Regions from separate parts of the Flavobacterium sp. TMP13 genome, predicted to be linked through region 2. Evidence: riboswitches for the same ligand, from Rfam matches in the RefSeq annotation. Region 2 holds a riboswitch; the other holds the start of a gene.
The links. A riboswitch is a leader RNA that binds a small molecule or an ion and turns the genes downstream of it on or off. The one in region 2 is predicted to bind S-adenosylmethionine.
Positions count from the first base shown of each region.

Region 1: it holds a riboswitch for S-adenosylmethionine, as region 2 does, so the genes downstream of both, ACRASX_RS06785 (homocysteine S-methyltransferase family protein) here and ACRASX_RS13030 (Na+/H+ antiporter NhaC family protein) in region 2, are expected to answer to the same signal.

Region 1 covers NZ_CP193656.1:1,552,905-1,561,039, reverse strand. Annotated here, with positions in the region: gene metH (methionine synthase) at 1-1,199, opposite strand, end outside; gene ACRASX_RS06785 (homocysteine S-methyltransferase family protein) at 1,566-2,567, opposite strand; SAM riboswitch class I at 2,869-2,983, opposite strand; gene ACRASX_RS06780 (NAD(P)/FAD-dependent oxidoreductase) at 3,150-4,202, opposite strand; gene ACRASX_RS06775 (precorrin-2 dehydrogenase/sirohydrochlorin ferrochelatase family protein) at 4,301-4,906, opposite strand; gene cobA (uroporphyrinogen-III C-methyltransferase) at 4,903-5,685, opposite strand; gene ACRASX_RS06765 (HEPN domain-containing protein) at 5,678-7,768, opposite strand; gene ACRASX_RS06760 (sulfate adenylyltransferase subunit 1) at 7,865-8,135, opposite strand, start outside.
Region 2 covers NZ_CP193656.1:3,004,020-3,012,154, forward strand. Annotated here, with positions in the region: gene lpxD (UDP-3-O-(3-hydroxymyristoyl)glucosamine N-acyltransferase) at 1-446, shown strand, start outside; gene ACRASX_RS12995 (bifunctional UDP-3-O-[3-hydroxymyristoyl] N-acetylglucosamine deacetylase/3-hydroxyacyl-ACP dehydratase) at 439-1,827, shown strand; gene lpxA (acyl-ACP--UDP-N-acetylglucosamine O-acyltransferase) at 1,899-2,684, shown strand; gene efp (elongation factor P) at 2,789-3,355, shown strand; gene ACRASX_RS13010 (UDP-3-O-(3-hydroxymyristoyl)glucosamine N-acyltransferase) at 3,458-4,387, shown strand; gene ACRASX_RS13015 (nuclear transport factor 2 family protein) at 4,390-4,752, shown strand; gene sucD (succinate--CoA ligase subunit alpha) at 4,840-5,712, shown strand; gene ACRASX_RS13025 (hypothetical protein) at 5,781-6,209, shown strand; SAM-I-IV-variant riboswitch at 6,322-6,418, shown strand; gene ACRASX_RS13030 (Na+/H+ antiporter NhaC family protein) at 6,476-7,792, shown strand; gene ACRASX_RS13035 (diphthine--ammonia ligase) at 7,885-8,135, opposite strand, start outside.

The DNA.
Region 1 (8,135 bases), 1.5 Mb from region 2:
AAATAAGCTACGGCCTTTTTCATTACACGTGCTGATTTTACTACTTGTGGCAGGAACATTTTTCCGCTACCAAATAAATCACCCACCACGTTCATTCCCGTCATCAAATTAATTTCGATCACTTCGATTGGTTTGGTTGCTGCTAAACGCGCTTCCTCTACATCTTCAACAATAAATTGATCAATTCCTTTTACCAACGCATGTGAAATTCGATCTTGAATAGAACCAGAACGCCATTCTTGAATTGCTTTCTCATTGCTTTTCACATCTCCTTTTACATTTTCAGCAAAATCCAACAAACGTTCTGTGGCATCGTCGCGACGGTTTAAAATAACATCTTCAACATGTTCTAATAAATCTTTCGGAATATCATCATAAATAGTCAACATCTCTGGGTTAACAATACCCATTGTCATTCCGTTTTTAATGGCGTGGTACAAAAAAACCGAATGCATTGCTTCCCGAACTGCATCATTTCCTCTAAACGAAAATGAGACGTTACTTACTCCACCACTAATGTGTGCGTGTGGCAAATTTTCGCGAACCCACTTAGTCCCTCTAAAGAAATCTAAAGCGTTCAAGCGATGCTCGTCCATTCCTGTCGCTACGGGAAAAATATTTAAATCGAAAATAATGTCTTGCGGAGGAAAACCTACTTTATCGACTAAAATATCATACGAGCGCTGACAAATTTCAACGCGTCGTTCGTAATTATCGGCTTGACCTACTTCATCAAAAGCCATAATAATCGCAGCAGCTCCGTAGCGCTTTATCAATTTGGCATGATGAATAAAAGCTTCTTCTCCTTCCTTTAATGAAATAGAGTTTACGACACTTTTTCCTTGAACCACTTTCAATCCCGCTTCAATGATTTCCCATTTCGAACTGTCAATCATAATAGGCACGCGCGAAATATCAGGCTCCGAAGCAATTAAATTTAAGAATTTGGTCATTGCCTCAACACCATCGAGCATTCCTTCATCCATATTAATATCGATAATTTGCGCCCCACCTTCCACTTGCTCTTTGGCAATGCTCAATGCTTCTTCAAATTTCTCTTCTTTAATTAGTCGAAGAAATTTTCGCGAACCAGTTACATTGGTCCGTTCACCAATATTAACAAAAACACTTTCGGGTGTAATGATTAACGGTTCTAATCCCGATAAAACAAGGTTTCTTCTCTTTTCTACTTCTGCCATTTCTTTTTTTGAATTACTGAGACACTAAGTTGCTTAGGTTCTAAGTTTATATTGTTTGCTCTTTTCAAAGCAATTCATTTTATTAGTTGGGCGTGTCCCTAAAGGGTCGGGCTATTCGCTCCCACTTTTTTTCTTGGTAAAAAACCAACAAAAAAGAGTTCCACTACTATCCCTCACGCGGTTTTGTAATTTAAATCGATTATTGTAATTTCTCTAAAATTACAGTAATCGATAATCTTGCGCTTCCGACGAAGAACGAATCTCCGATAGACAATTCACTTGTGACTATTTCTCATTTGTCGGATTGACAAAAAAACGACAACATGTTTACTATTTAAAAGGTTATAAAATCTTTTAATCTTTTATTTACATCGTCGCTGTTGAAACGCGCGGCTTATATTCTGCTGCAGCTTCTGCTATCAATCGGATGTGATTTGGAGTGGTACCGCAACAACCACCAATAATATTTACTAAACCATCTTCTAAATATTCGCGAATAAAGGCTTGCGTTTGTTCTGGCGTTTCGTCGTATTGACCGAAAGCATTGGGCAAACCTGCGTTTGGATGCGCTGAAACATTAAAAGAAGTGCGTTGCGATAGTGTTTTTAAATACGGTTTTAGCAAATCAGCTCCCAAAGCACAATTGAAACCAACACTCAATAGCGGAATATGCGAAACAGAGGTTAAAAATGCCTCTACAGTTTGTCCCGAAAGTGTTCGTCCGGATGCATCGGTAATCGTTCCTGAAACCATGATTGGCACATCGATATTGCGTTCTTCTTTTACTTGTTCGATAGCAAAAAGTGCTGCTTTGGCATTTAAAGTATCAAAAATTGTTTCTACCAATAATAAGTCACAGCCACCGTCTAACAGGGCTTCGACTTGCTGTTTGTAGGCAATTCGTAAATCATCAAAAGTTACGGCTCTGTATCCGGGATCATTTACATCGGGCGACATACTTGCCGTACGATTTGTTGGTCCAATTGAACCTGCTACAAAACGTGGTTTTGATGGATCTTTTGCTGTAAAAATTTGGGCTACTTCTTTAGCGATTTTTGCCGATTGGTAGTTCAATTCGTAAACCGCATCTTCGAGATGGTAATCGGCCATACCAATTGTTGTACTTGAAAATGTATTTGTTTCGATTATGTCTGCGCCTGCTTCAAAATATAAAGTGTGCACGTCTTTTATCGCTTGCGGTTGGGTAAGCGATAGTAAATCGTTATTGCCTTTTACAGAATAGGGAAAATCTTTGAACTGTTCGCCACGAAAATCTTCTTCCGAAAAATTGTAGCGTTGTAACATCGTTCCCATTGCTCCATCGAGCACTAGTATTCTTTCCTTTATCGCCTCTTGAATTGTTGCCATACTATTATATTTCTCGCAAAGTGTAAACTCACGTTGCCTTTTTTTTATTCAATTTCTTGCTAAGACGCTACCGCGCAAAGCTATTTGCATCCAAATGGATTGTTTCTAAAAATTCACTATTGTAAGCCTCTAGCCCTGGGTGCAGCGGCATCCTTTTTTGCTGGGGTTCAGCAAAAAAGATACAGCGAAAAACAGGAACCTTGTTGCTAAAAAAGCGCCAATGTTAGTGCTTCTACTACAGCTTACTGTTGTTATATCGATAAAGTTTCATGAAAAGTTTTGAAGAATACGTGATGTATTTATGTTATCTATCTTTTGTACTGAGTACCAGTTTAAAGTAGAATGTAGCACCTTCTTTATAGTAAAGGGTTGCTAAGGTTTCATCGGGTCTTTCCCTCCGCCTTTCGTGATAACTTTCAATAAAATTAAGAACAGTGCAAAGGTAAGCAATAGGCCTGCGACTTGCAAATTTTTTCTTTAAAGTTTCAAGGGATCTAAGGGAGCAAGCTACTAAGTGAAAAGGCCCTGAGTTAGCAAGTAAAAAACTCAGCAACTCAGAACCTTACTATCTTATTCTCTTTTTTAAACAATTGCCTTTACAACTGCTTTTGGTGCTTCTTTGCGCGTTCCGTCGAAACCATCTACGCCTGATACGGTTGTATATTTTAAAACGTATTTTTTACCAGGATTGATAATTTGATACGCTGCTTGACACATTAAAGTTGCTTCGTGGAAACCACATAAAATCAACTTCAATTTGCCTGGATACGTATTTACATCTCCAATTGCAAAAATTCCCGGAATATTAGTTTGGTAATCCAAGGCATTGTTTACTTTGATGGCATTTTTTTCAATCTCTAATCCCCAATCTCCAATTGGTCCTAATTTTGGTGTCAGCCCGAAAAGTGGAATAAAGTAATCGCATGCCACACTACGGTGTGCGCCATTCTCATCTAAATCTACAGATTCGATGTGCTCCGCTCCATTAATACCCACAACCTCAGCTGGAGTGATTAATTTTATCTTACCCGCTGTTTTTAATTCTTGTACTTTATCAACCGAATCTAAAGCGCCTCTAAATTCGTTTCTTCGGTGAACCAAGGTTACTTCTGAAGCGATATCGGCCAAAAAGATGCTCCAGTCTAAAGCAGAATCTCCTCCACCAGCGATGACAACTTTTTTATCTCTAAATTTTTCTGGATTCTTAATAAAGTATTTAACTCCTTTATCTTCATAAAAATTAATTCCATCAATAAGTGGTTTGCGCGGTTCAAAACTTCCTAAACCTCCTGCTATAGCAATAACTGGAGCGTTAAATTGCTTGCCTTTATTCGTCGTAACAATAAAGCTACCGTCTTCTTGTTTTGCAATGGTTTCAGCACGTTCGCCTAATGTAAAACCGGGCTCGAACTGCTTAATTTGCTCCATTAATCCGTCTACTAAATCACCTGCTAACACTTCTGGAAAACCCGGAATATCGTAAATAGGCTTCTTAGGATACAATTCTGATAGTTGACCACCCGCTTGTGGGAGAGCATCTAATATATGGCATTTTAATTTTAATAAACCTGCTTCGAACACTGCAAATAAGCCAGTGGGTCCGGCTCCGATTATGAGTATGTCTGTCTTAATCATTGTGTAATTATTTATAATAATTCTTAATAACTACAAAGAAACAAATAAAAGCAAAAGTGTGCAATGACAATTATCAATATCTTCTTTGTAAGATTGTTTTATTCTTTGTTTTTTAATGCCAACGTTATTTCGTTCATCTTCTTTACTTTGTCTTCAAAATCGCCCTTTAACGTTTTACGGTATTCATTTAAATTTTGAACCATTTCATTGATATCTTCTGGAATAATTTCTTCAAAAAATTCGCGAAGTCTTTTGGCAGTTGTAGGCGATTTACCGTTAGTTGAAATAGCAACTTTTACATGCCCTTTGGTCACTATTCCTCCCAAATAATAATCGCAAAAATCAGGTGTATCTGCGATATTGCACATTAAATATCTCTTTCTAGCTTGCTTAAAAATTTTCTCGTTCACTTTTATTTTGTCGGTACAAGCAATAACCAAATGCCTTTTTTTTAACATTTGCTTTTTATACTTCAAGTTTGTCAAAGAAACTGTTGGATGTTTAGCGGCTAATTCTACCAATTCTGGCAAGAAAAAAGGAGCCACCACCTCTACATTAGCATTAGGACTTGACTTTAACATGAAAAACAATTTTTCTAAACCCACATTTCCTCCGCCTACAATTAAAACATTCAGATTATGAAGTTTTAAAAAAACGGGATACAATTCGTTTCGTTCTAAATTGCTTGTTGTTACTGTGTTCATCGTGCTTGTAAACTGTATTTATTAGCGGCGAATTCTTGATAAATTCCTTTTAATTTGGTGCTTTCTCGTACTACTTCTCCAATTATTATAATTGCTGGAGAACCCAATTTTTGTTCTTTTACAATTTCAGTAATCGTATCTATCGTACCTGTTCCAACTTTTTCTTGAGGTGTGGTACCGTTTTGAATAATAGCAACGGCTTGATTGCCTTTTCCTTCTTTTTGAAACAAAGAAATAATTTGTGGCAATTTACTCATTCCCATTAAAATGACAACGGTAGCTGATGATTTTGCTGCTAAAGCGACATCGTTTGATAATTTTCTGTCGGAAGTTGTACCTGTTATGGCCCAAAAACTTTCAGAAACTCCTCTTTTGGTAATGGATATTCCTTGTGAAGCTGGTACGGCAATAACCGAAGAGATTCCTGGTATAACCGCCGTTTCTATTCCGAAACTTGCGATAAAGTCAATTTCTTCACTTCCTCTTCCAAACACAAATGGATCACCACCTTTTAAGCGAACCACATTACCATAAGTCAAAGCATTGTCAACAATTAATTGATTGATTTGGTCTTGCGTATAGGAATGATTACCAATTCTTTTTCCAACAAAAATTTTGATTGCATTTTTTGGAGCGTAATCTAAAATAGCTTCACACGCTAAAGCATCGTACAAAACTACATTGGCTTCGGCTAGTGCTTTTGCTCCTTTTACAGTTAACAATTCGGGATCACCCGGACCTGCTCCTACTAAAGTTACTTTGGGGTTTCTTTTAAACATTGGCTAGTTCTTGAGCTCTAAAAGCTTCAATTGTATTAAAAAACGCTATGGCTTCGTTAAGGTATTGTATGGCAAATTCTTGGGTTGGCTCACTTGAGTTGATTTGGTAAACAGTAGCACTGAAAGAAGTTTTAAAATCCACTTTCCCTGTTGCTACAAACACTTTATCAAAAGATTCAATGATACCAAAATGTGTGTTTGTTTTTTGATCCTCTGAAATTAATAATGCTTTTGCTCCATTTACAAAACCAGCATAAGCATGGTAAATGGCATCTGCATATTTATTTTCTTCTAGAGATTCTTTTGCATTCGTTAGTTTGTCTTTGGCTTCTAGCAATAAAGTAGCCACTAAATCAATTACAACACCCGCACATTCTCCTACACCAACTGCTTTTACATAGTTGTCTGCATTTCCCCAATCGATATAATCGGCTTCAGCAAGATTAGTTACATCAGCAAGTGGTTTTAAAATTTCGTAGAAATATTTCTCCCCTTTTTCATCGTAGTAATTTAAAAATGATCGTCCGTTAGCGTGGGCATTAAAATCATTTAAAACAGTACGCAACGCTTCTGGTCCTCTTTTACTCGGAATTTTAATTACTTTATCTGCAAAACGACCTTGACCGTTACCTAAGCGTCCACCTCCTAATAAAACTTGCAACGCCGGCGCTACTAATTTACCTGCGTTAATAGACATTCCTTGAAAACCAATGGCAGACATATTGTGTTGTCCACAAGCGTTCATACAACCACTAATTTTAATTTCTATCTCATTATTTTTAAGATATTGTGGGTATTCTGCATGAATTACTTTCTCTAATTCCGCTGCGATTCCGGTACTACTTGCAATTCCTAAATTACACGTATCGGTTCCTGGACAAGCTGTAATATCAGCAGTTGAATTGTAACCCAAAGCCACCATATCTAATTTGGCTAATTCTTGATAAAAGAACGGTAAGTTTTCTTCTTTTATATTACGTAAAACAATATTTTGACGCAGTGAAAAACGCAACTCATTAGCTCCATAATTTTTAATTAAGTCTGCTAAAATTTGTGCTTTATCCGTATAAAAATCACCTAACAATACTTTTATTCCAATAGCATAATAGCCTTTTTGTTTCTGCGCAATAACGTTCGATTCTCTCCAAGCTTCATAAGCAGTAGTATCTTCGACTGTAACTTTTGGCACTTCCAATAGTGTTTCTGGAATCGCACCATTGTAGCCACTAGAATCAATTTCATAGGTTTCAAAAGCAATTGCTTTTTTCTCTTTTTCAACCAATTCTAAAAACGCATCTCTTCCTAAATCTTTAATTAAGAATTTCATACGCGCTTTCATTCTTTTGGTACGTTCGCCGTGACGATCAAAAACTCGAATGATTCCCTCAACAGTTGGGACAATTTGATTGGCTGGAATAAATTCGCTCAGCAATTCTGCATGCGCAGGTTGAGATCCTAAACCACCACCAATAACCGCTTTAAATCCGTGAACTCCATCAACAATTTTTGCAATTAGTCCAAAATCGTGCAAATAACTCAATGCAGTATCTTCATCAGAAGAAGAAAACGAAATTTTAAATTTACGTCCCATTTCTTGACAAATTGGATTTCTCAATAAATACTGAAACATTCCATGTGCATAAGGCGTGACATCAAAAGGTTCATTAACATCAACTCCCGCTAATTCACTAGCAGTAATATTTCGTACCGTATTTCCACAAGCTTCTCTTAATGTAATATCGTCTTTAGCCAATTGCGACCATAGTTCAGGCGTTCGGTCTAAACTAACAAAGTGAATTTGTATGTCTTGTCGGGTTGTAATGTGCAAACGTCCGGTAGAATATTCGTTAGACACAGCAATAATTCTGCTTAATTGCTCACTCGTTACTTTCCCGTAAGGCAACTTAATACGAATCATTTGTACACCCTCTTGACGTTGTCCGTAAATACCACGTGCCAAACGAAGGCTACGAAAACGCTCGCCATCCATTGTTCCGCCACGAAATGCATGAATTCTTTTCTCTAATTCAATGATTTCTTTTTGAACTACTGGATTTTCAATTTCTGATCTAAAAGTTTTCATTTTTTATTTTGCTTTTGGCTTCTAGCTTTTAGCTATTAGCGCTTACTGTTATATTTTATCGTACTACTTATAAGGCTAAAAGCCAAATGCTAAAATTTAATTTATAAACCCAACTCCTGCAGTGGTGTTGGTATTAGTGTCTATTAAAATAAATGCACCGTTTGATTTATTACTGTTGTAAGCATCAAAATAAATAGCTTTACTTAATTTAATACTTACTTCGCCTATCTCATTGATCGCTAATTGGTCAGCCTCTTTTGTACCTGAATAATCGGTCGCTACTACATTTTTAACGCGGTCGACTTTAGCTAATATGCGATTGGTGTTGTGCTGAATTAAATACTTTGTTCCAGCCACCAACTTCTTC
Region 2 (8,135 bases):
TTGGAAATGTTATAATCGAAGATAATGTCGATATTGGCGCCAATACAACGATAGACAGAGCGACTTTAGGATCTACCATTATTAGAAAAGGAGTAAAATTAGACAATCAAATTCAGATTGCGCATAATGTCGAGATTGGTGAAAATACCGTAATTGCAGCGCAAACAGGAGTAGCAGGATCTACCAAAATTGGTAAAAATTGCATGATTGGCGGACAAGTGGGTATTGCAGGTCATTTGGTTATTGGGAACAACGTACGAGTACAAGCCCAATCTGGAATTGGAAGAAATATAAAAGACGATGAAGTTTTACAAGGTAGTCCTACATTTGGATATACTGATTTTAGTAAATCGTATGTTCATTTTAAAAATTTACCCAAAATTGTTGCCGAGTTAGAAGATTTAAAGAAACAAATATTAAACCAAAAAAATGGAAATAATGGTTAAACAGAAGACCATCAAAAATGAAATTTCACTAACTGGTGTAGGATTACATACTGGAAAAGAAGTTACAATGACTTTTAAACCAGCTCCAATTAATAATGGATTTACTTTTGTAAGAGTTGATCTTGAAGGGCAACCTATTATTGAGGCAGATGCTAACTATGTAGTAAATACCCAAAGAGGAACTAATTTAGAAAAATTAGGAGTTAAAATTCAAACTTCAGAGCACGTTTTAGCTGCCTTTGTTGGCTGTGATGTTGATAATGTTATTATCGAACTAAACGCTCCTGAACCGCCAATAATGGACGGGTCTTCAAAATTTTTCGTAGAGGCAATTGAAAAAGCAGGTGTTGAAGAACAAAATGCCGAACGAAAAGTATATGTTGTAAAAGAAGTTATTTCGTTTACAGATGAAGCTTCGGGTAGTGAGATTTTAGTAATGCCGTCAGATGATTACCAAGTTACGGCTATGGTCGATTTTGGCACAAAAGTTTTAGGAACTCAAAACGCAACTTTAAAGAATATTTCTGATTTTAAAAAGGAAATTTCAAATTCTAGAACGTTTAGTTTTCTTCACGAATTAGAGTCATTACTAGAAAATGGATTAATTAAAGGAGGCGATTTAAATAATGCTATTGTGTATGTCGACAAAGAAATTTCGGAGACAACAATGGCGAATTTAAAGAAAGCCTTTGGTAAAGAAGAGATTTCAGTTAAACCAAATGGTATTTTAGACAACCTAACGTTACATTATCCTAACGAAGCGGCACGTCATAAATTATTAGATGTAATAGGAGATTTAGCTCTAATTGGTATTCGTATTCAAGGAAAAGTTATTGCTAACAAACCCGGACATTTTGTAAATACACAATTTGCAAAGAAAATGGCAAAAATCATTAAAATTGAACAGAGAAATCAAGTTCCAGTTTATGATTTGAATCAAGAGCCATTGATGGATATTCATCAAATTATGGCAATGCTGCCACACAGACCTCCATTTTTATTTATCGATAGAATTATAGAAATGTCTGATAGTCATGTAGTTGGTTTGAAAAATGTAACGATGAACGAGAATTTCTTCGTAGGACATTTTCCTGAAGCACCCGTAATGCCTGGAGTTATAATTGTGGAAGCAATGGCGCAAACAGGAGGAATCTTGGTTCTAAGCACCGTTCCAGATCCAGAAAATTACCTAACCTATTTCATGAAAATCGACAATGTAAAATTTAAACAAAAAGTTTTACCTGGAGATACGTTAATTTTCAAATGTGATTTAATCACGCCGATACGCAGAGGTATTTGCCACATGCAAGCCAATGCTTATGCTAACGGTCGATTAGTTGCCCAAGCAGAATTGATGGCGCAAATTGCTAGAAAACCGTAAATAAAAAATCAAGTTTTTAAGAGGTAATTCTTTTAGAAACTTTTTTAAAATATAAATATAAAAAAACACAGATGAATCAACCGTTAGCTTATGTTCATCCTGGCGCTAAAATCGCTAAAAATGTTGTTATTGAACCTTTTACTACCATTCATAATAATGTTATAATTGGTGAAGGAACGTGGATTGGTTCCAACGTGACAATTATGGAAGGAGCTCGTATTGGTAAAAATTGTAATATTTTTCCAGGAGCGGTGATTTCAGCAGTTCCTCAAGATTTAAAATTTGGAGGTGAAGATTCACTGGCAATAATTGGGGACAATTGTACTATTAGAGAATGTGTTACCATTAACAGAGGAACTATTGCTTCTGGTCAGACATTATTAGGTAATAACTGTTTGGTTATGGCTTACGCACACATTGCGCACGATTGTGAAATTGGAAACAATGCGATTATAGTAAATGGAGTTGCTTTGGCAGGTCACGTAATTATTGGTAATTACGCCGTAATTGGTGGTTTGGCTGCAATTCATCAGTTTATTCATGTTGGAGATCATGCCATGGTTTCTGGAGGTTCTTTGGTTCGTAAAGACGTTCCGCCTTACACTAAGGCCGCAAAAGAGCCGTTATCTTATGTAGGAATTAATTCCGTTGGTTTAAGAAGAAGAGGTTTTAGCACCGATAAAATAAGAGAAATTCAAGATATTTATAGAATCTTATATCAAAAAAATTACAATACAACTCAAGCTTTAAGTATTATTGAAGCAGAGATGGAAGCAACTCCAGAGCGCGATGAAATTTTAGATTTTATTCGAAAATCATCAAGAGGAATCATGAAAGGATACTCAGGAAATTATTAAAGGAAAAAACGCTATTGGCTTTTGGCAAGTTGCCTTTAGCCTAAAAAAATAATCAAACATCAATCGCTATCAGCCACAAGTTGCTAGCCAAAAGTAAATTATATATGGCATCTACATCAGATATTAGAAACGGACTTTGTATTAAATACAATCACGACATTTATAAAATCATTGAATTTTTACACGTAAAACCAGGAAAAGGACCTGCCTTTGTAAGAACTAAATTAAAAAGTTTAACATCAGGTAAGGTTTTAGATAACACTTTTTCAGCAGGACATAAAATTGAAGATGTTCGTGTAGAAACGCATACTTATCAGTTTTTATATGCAGAAGGAGATGATTTTCATTTTATGAATACCGAATCATTTGAACAAATTACGTTGCAAAAAAACATTTTGGATAACCCAGATTTGTTAAAAGAAGGAACAAACGTAATGGTTCAAGTAAATACTGAAACTGATTTACCGTTATCGGTTGATATGCCAGCTTCTATTATTTTAGAAGTAATGTATGCAGAACCAGGTATTAAAGGAAACACAGCTACAAACGCAACTAAATCAGCTACGGTTGAAACAGGTGCAACTGTAAATGTTCCGTTGTTTATAAATGAAGGTGATAAAATTAAGATTGACACTGCTTCAGGAAATTACATGGAGCGCGTAAAAGAATAAATAAACTATAAAATGAGAATTTGTCTGAATAGAAACTAGTTTGTTTTTTTACTAGATTACACTCTCATTTTTTTGATTATCTCATGGTCCGAATTATAAAATATGAAATTTCAAAGAGAATATTCTTTACAAGAAATTGCAGACTTGTTAAATTGTGAGTTTGTTGGTAGTGCAAATTTTAAAGTTTTAGGAATGAACGAAATACATGTAGTCGAAAGTGGCGATATTGTATTTGTAGATCATCCAAAGTACTATGATAAAGCATTGCAATCTGCCGCTACAATTGTTTTAATAAATAAAAAAGTAGACTGTCCTGATGGAAAAGCACTTTTAATTTCAGACGATCCTTTTCGAGATTTTAACATACTGACGCGTCATTTTCGACCCTTTCAATTTGCCAATGTAGCAATTGCCACATCTGCAAAAATTGGAGAAGGAACGGTTATTCAACCAAATTCTTTTATCGGAAATAATGTTGTTATTGGTACAAATTGCTTGATTCATTCCAATGTTTCTATTTATGACAACACTGTAATTGGTAATAATGTCATCATACATGCCGGAAGTGTTTTAGGAGCTGACGCTTTTTATTATAAGAAAAGAGAGGCAGGTTTTGATCAGTTGTTTTCGGGTGGAAGGGTAGTAATTGAAGATAATGTTGGTATTGGTGCGCTTTGTACAATTGACAAAGGAGTCACTGGAGATACTACAATAAAAGAAGGAACAAAATTAGACAATCAAGTGCATGTTGGTCATGATTCGGTCATTGGAAGAAAATGTCTGATCGCTTCTCAAACAGGTATTGCAGGTTGTGTAATTATTGAAGATGAAGTAACTATTTGGGGACAAGTAGGTACGACAAGCGGAATTACAATAGGAACCAAAGCGGTGATTATGGGGCAAACGGGTGTAACCAAATCAGTGGAAGGCGGAAAATCTTATTTTGGAACTCCAATAGAAGAATCAAGAGAAAAATTGAAGCAGTTGGCTTATATCAAAAAGATTCCCGAAATTTTAAATAAATTGAAGTAACTATGTCTACTAAAGAACTTGTTGAGAAATTTTATAAATCGGATGCCCTAATTGATAGCGAAGTTTTAAAAGACTTTTTGCATCCAGAAATTGCTTTTGAATGGCAAAGCAGTAATGGTTTGATTCAGATGAATTACGATTCTATGTTGGAGTATGCAAAAGGTCTAAGTAAAGCTTATGTGAGGTCTAAAGTTCGCGTAAGTCACATTATTTCTGATGGCGATACCGTAGCAATACGTCATGCGCACTATGTAAAAACGATTGAAAACCCGAGAGAAGAAATATTATTGGCGCATTTTATGGTAATGTGGCAAATCAAAGACAATAAATTGTATCGTGGATATCAAATGAGTCAATTATCTTAGCAATTTTATCAAGAAAAAGAGCTTAAAATTTACATAAAAAGCGTTACTTTTGCATCAGAATTTATAAAATCACATAAAAAATATATCATGAGTGTTTTAGTTAATAAAGATTCCAAAATAATTGTTCAAGGATTTACAGGTAGCGAAGGTACTTTCCACGCTTCACAAATGATTGAATACGGTACAAATGTTGTAGGTGGTGTAACTCCAGGAAAAGGTGGAACAACTCATTTAGAGCGTCCGGTATTTAACACTGTTAAAGACGCTGTAGAACAAGTAGGTGCTGATACTTCAATTATTTTTGTACCGCCAGCTTTTGCTGCTGATGCAATTATGGAAGCTGCAGATGCTGGAATTAAAGTTATCATTGCAATTACAGAAGGAATTCCAGTTGCAGATATGATTCACGCTAATAAATATGTTAAAGAACGAAATGCAAGATTAATTGGGCCTAACTGTCCAGGTGTTATTACTCCAGGAGAAGCTAAAGTTGGTATTATGCCAGGTTTTGTTTTCAAAAAAGGAACAGTTGGTATCGTTTCTAAATCAGGAACTTTAACGTACGAGGCTGCTGACCAAGTAGTAAAGCAAGGTTTAGGAATTACAACTGCAATCGGTATTGGTGGAGATCCAATTATTGGAACAACTACAAAAGAAGCAGTTGAATTATTAATGAACGATCCAGAAACGGAATGTATCGTTATGATCGGTGAAATTGGTGGTCAATTAGAAGCTGATGCTGCTAAATGGATTAAAGCTGATGGTAACCGCAAGCCAGTTGTTGGTTTTATTGCAGGAGTTACTGCTCCAGCTGGTAGAACAATGGGTCATGCAGGTGCAATTGTTGGAGGTTCTGACGATACAGCTGAAGCTAAAAAAGAAATCATGAGACAATGTGGAATACACGTTGTTGATTCTCCTGCTGAGATTGGTAAAAAAGTAAAAGAAGTTTTAGGTTAATCTAAAATTTAAAAATAAATTCCAAAATGCCTCACGAATTTGTGAGGCATTTTTTTAATTAAAGGATGATGTATAAAGAGTTAGAAAAATTTGATCAAACTAATAGTTTTAGTTTTTCAATAGAAGATAGTTTAGAAGCGGTGTGTAATGCACCAGAATCTGGTTCAGGTGTTTTTGTTGTTTATGAAATAGATGGCGAAAACAAAGAGTTAATCATGGTGGGTTCTACTGGAACTGTTCAGAATGACGGAACTTTAAAAATTAAAAATGGTGGTTTGCATGATAAAATCGTAAACGGACATCAATTTGCAAAAACAGGACGTAAATATTCTTGGCCAGCACAAATGAAAATTGAAAACATTTCGCTTCTAGAAGTAGTTTGGTATGAAACATTTAATGAAACTGTAAAAGCAATTCCAACAGCAGTGGAAGGGCAAATTTTGCAAGATTTCTTAGATGAAAAAGGAACTTTACCAAGATGGAATGTAGCTTTTTAATACATTTTATCAAATAATAAATGAAAGCTTTACTTCGGTAAGGCTTTTTCTGCAAATAGTAGTAGTGAATGGACAATCGTTGACTGTTCTTCAAAATATATAGTATATTTGCAGCCGTTATCACGAATCTCGCAATGAGATAGCAACCTGCAGCAACAAGCAAGGTGCTAAAACGATAAGCCAAATCCTTTGGAAAAAATGTTGTTATCACAGCCCTTTTCAGATTTATTTGTCGTTTAAATCGTTTTATATTTAAAATTAAACTTATGACAAATCAATTACGAACAAAAGGGAATCCTTGGGCTTTACTACCTTTATTATTATTTATTTTTACATTTCTTGGAGCTGGAATTTTTTTGGAAGATTTTTATGCTTTGCCTTCACCAGTGGCAGTTTTAGTCGGAATTGTTGCTGCTTTTTTATTATTGCAACAAAATACTGAGCAAAAAATAACGACTTTAATTGCGGGTTGTGGCGAAAGTAAAATCATAACGATGTGCATTATATATTTACTTGCTGGTGCTTTTGCGGTAGTGAGTAAAGCTACGGGTGGAGTCGATGCGGTGGTAAATTTGGGAATCAGTACTATTGATGTAGCGTATTTTCCTTTAGGCATTTTTTTAATCGCAGCCTTTTTATCTACGGCAACTGGAACTTCGGTAGGCGCTATTGTAGCTATTGGCCCAATTGCAGTTACTTTGGCAGAAACAAGTGGTGCTTCGTTGCCGCTTATTGCGGGTGCGTTATTAGGTGGTTCTATGTTGGGCGATAATTTGTCTATGATTTCAGATACAACTATTGCAGCGACACAATCGCTAGGTTGTAAATTAAAAGATAAGTTTAAAATCAACTTATTTATTGCGTTTCCAGCAGCTATAATCACCTTACTTGTTTTTTTTTATTTGGGGTTGAATTCGGAAATTAAAGCAGTTAATATTGCACAACAATCATTTGAATTGTGGGTGATTCTACCTTATCTAGTTGTGATTGCTTTAGCTCTTTTGGGAGTAAATGTGTTTTCAACTTTACTTTTGGGAACAGTGTTAGCCGGAATAATAGGATTTTTAGGAAGTCATTTTACAGTATTAGAATTTGCACAAAAAATATACGAGGGTTTTACTAGCATGACAGACATCTTTTTATTGTCGATGTTAACGGGTGGCCTAGCTGCCATGGTTGATAAAGCAGGTGGAATTGATTACGTATTGTACCATATAAAAAAAGCAATCAAAAGCAAAAAATCTGCTCAAATGGGAGTTGGTACTTTGGTGGGTTTTGCTAATTTGGCGATTGCAAACAATACAGTATCTATTGTAATCACAGGCGGAATTGCAAAAGAAATCAATGATGAATATGGATTGGATGCTAGAAAAACTGCTACGATTTTGGATATTTTCTCTTGTATAATTCAGGGAATTTTGCCGTATGGTGCACAAGTATTATTGATTTTGAGTTTCGCGAACGGCAAATTAAATTTCTTTGATTTACTAGAAAATGCGTGGTATCATTTATTTCTTTTTATTTTCACCATTATCGCAATTTATAGCTCATTTTGGGATAGATGGATTCAAAAATGGATTTAATTTTTTTGGCGTTATAAATTATTTCACGTTTTTCATTTCTAGGAATGAGAGATTTATGCACTTAACTCAAAAGAGATTGAAACAGGTAACAACTACTGTTCAATCAAATCACAATACCAAAATCCATAATCAAAGACGGTATCGTCTTTTGTGTCGCAGACTTCTTCTGAAGAATCTGTTTTTGGTTTTTCATATTTTCGGTATACAATCTCTCCAATTTCAAAAGAAACTGGTTTTGCGAAAATTGGACCATCAAAAGTAAACGTATGAAACTCGCCATTTTCGCCACAAACATCTACGTTTTCAGGTAAATCATCTATAAATTGTTGATCAATTACTCGAC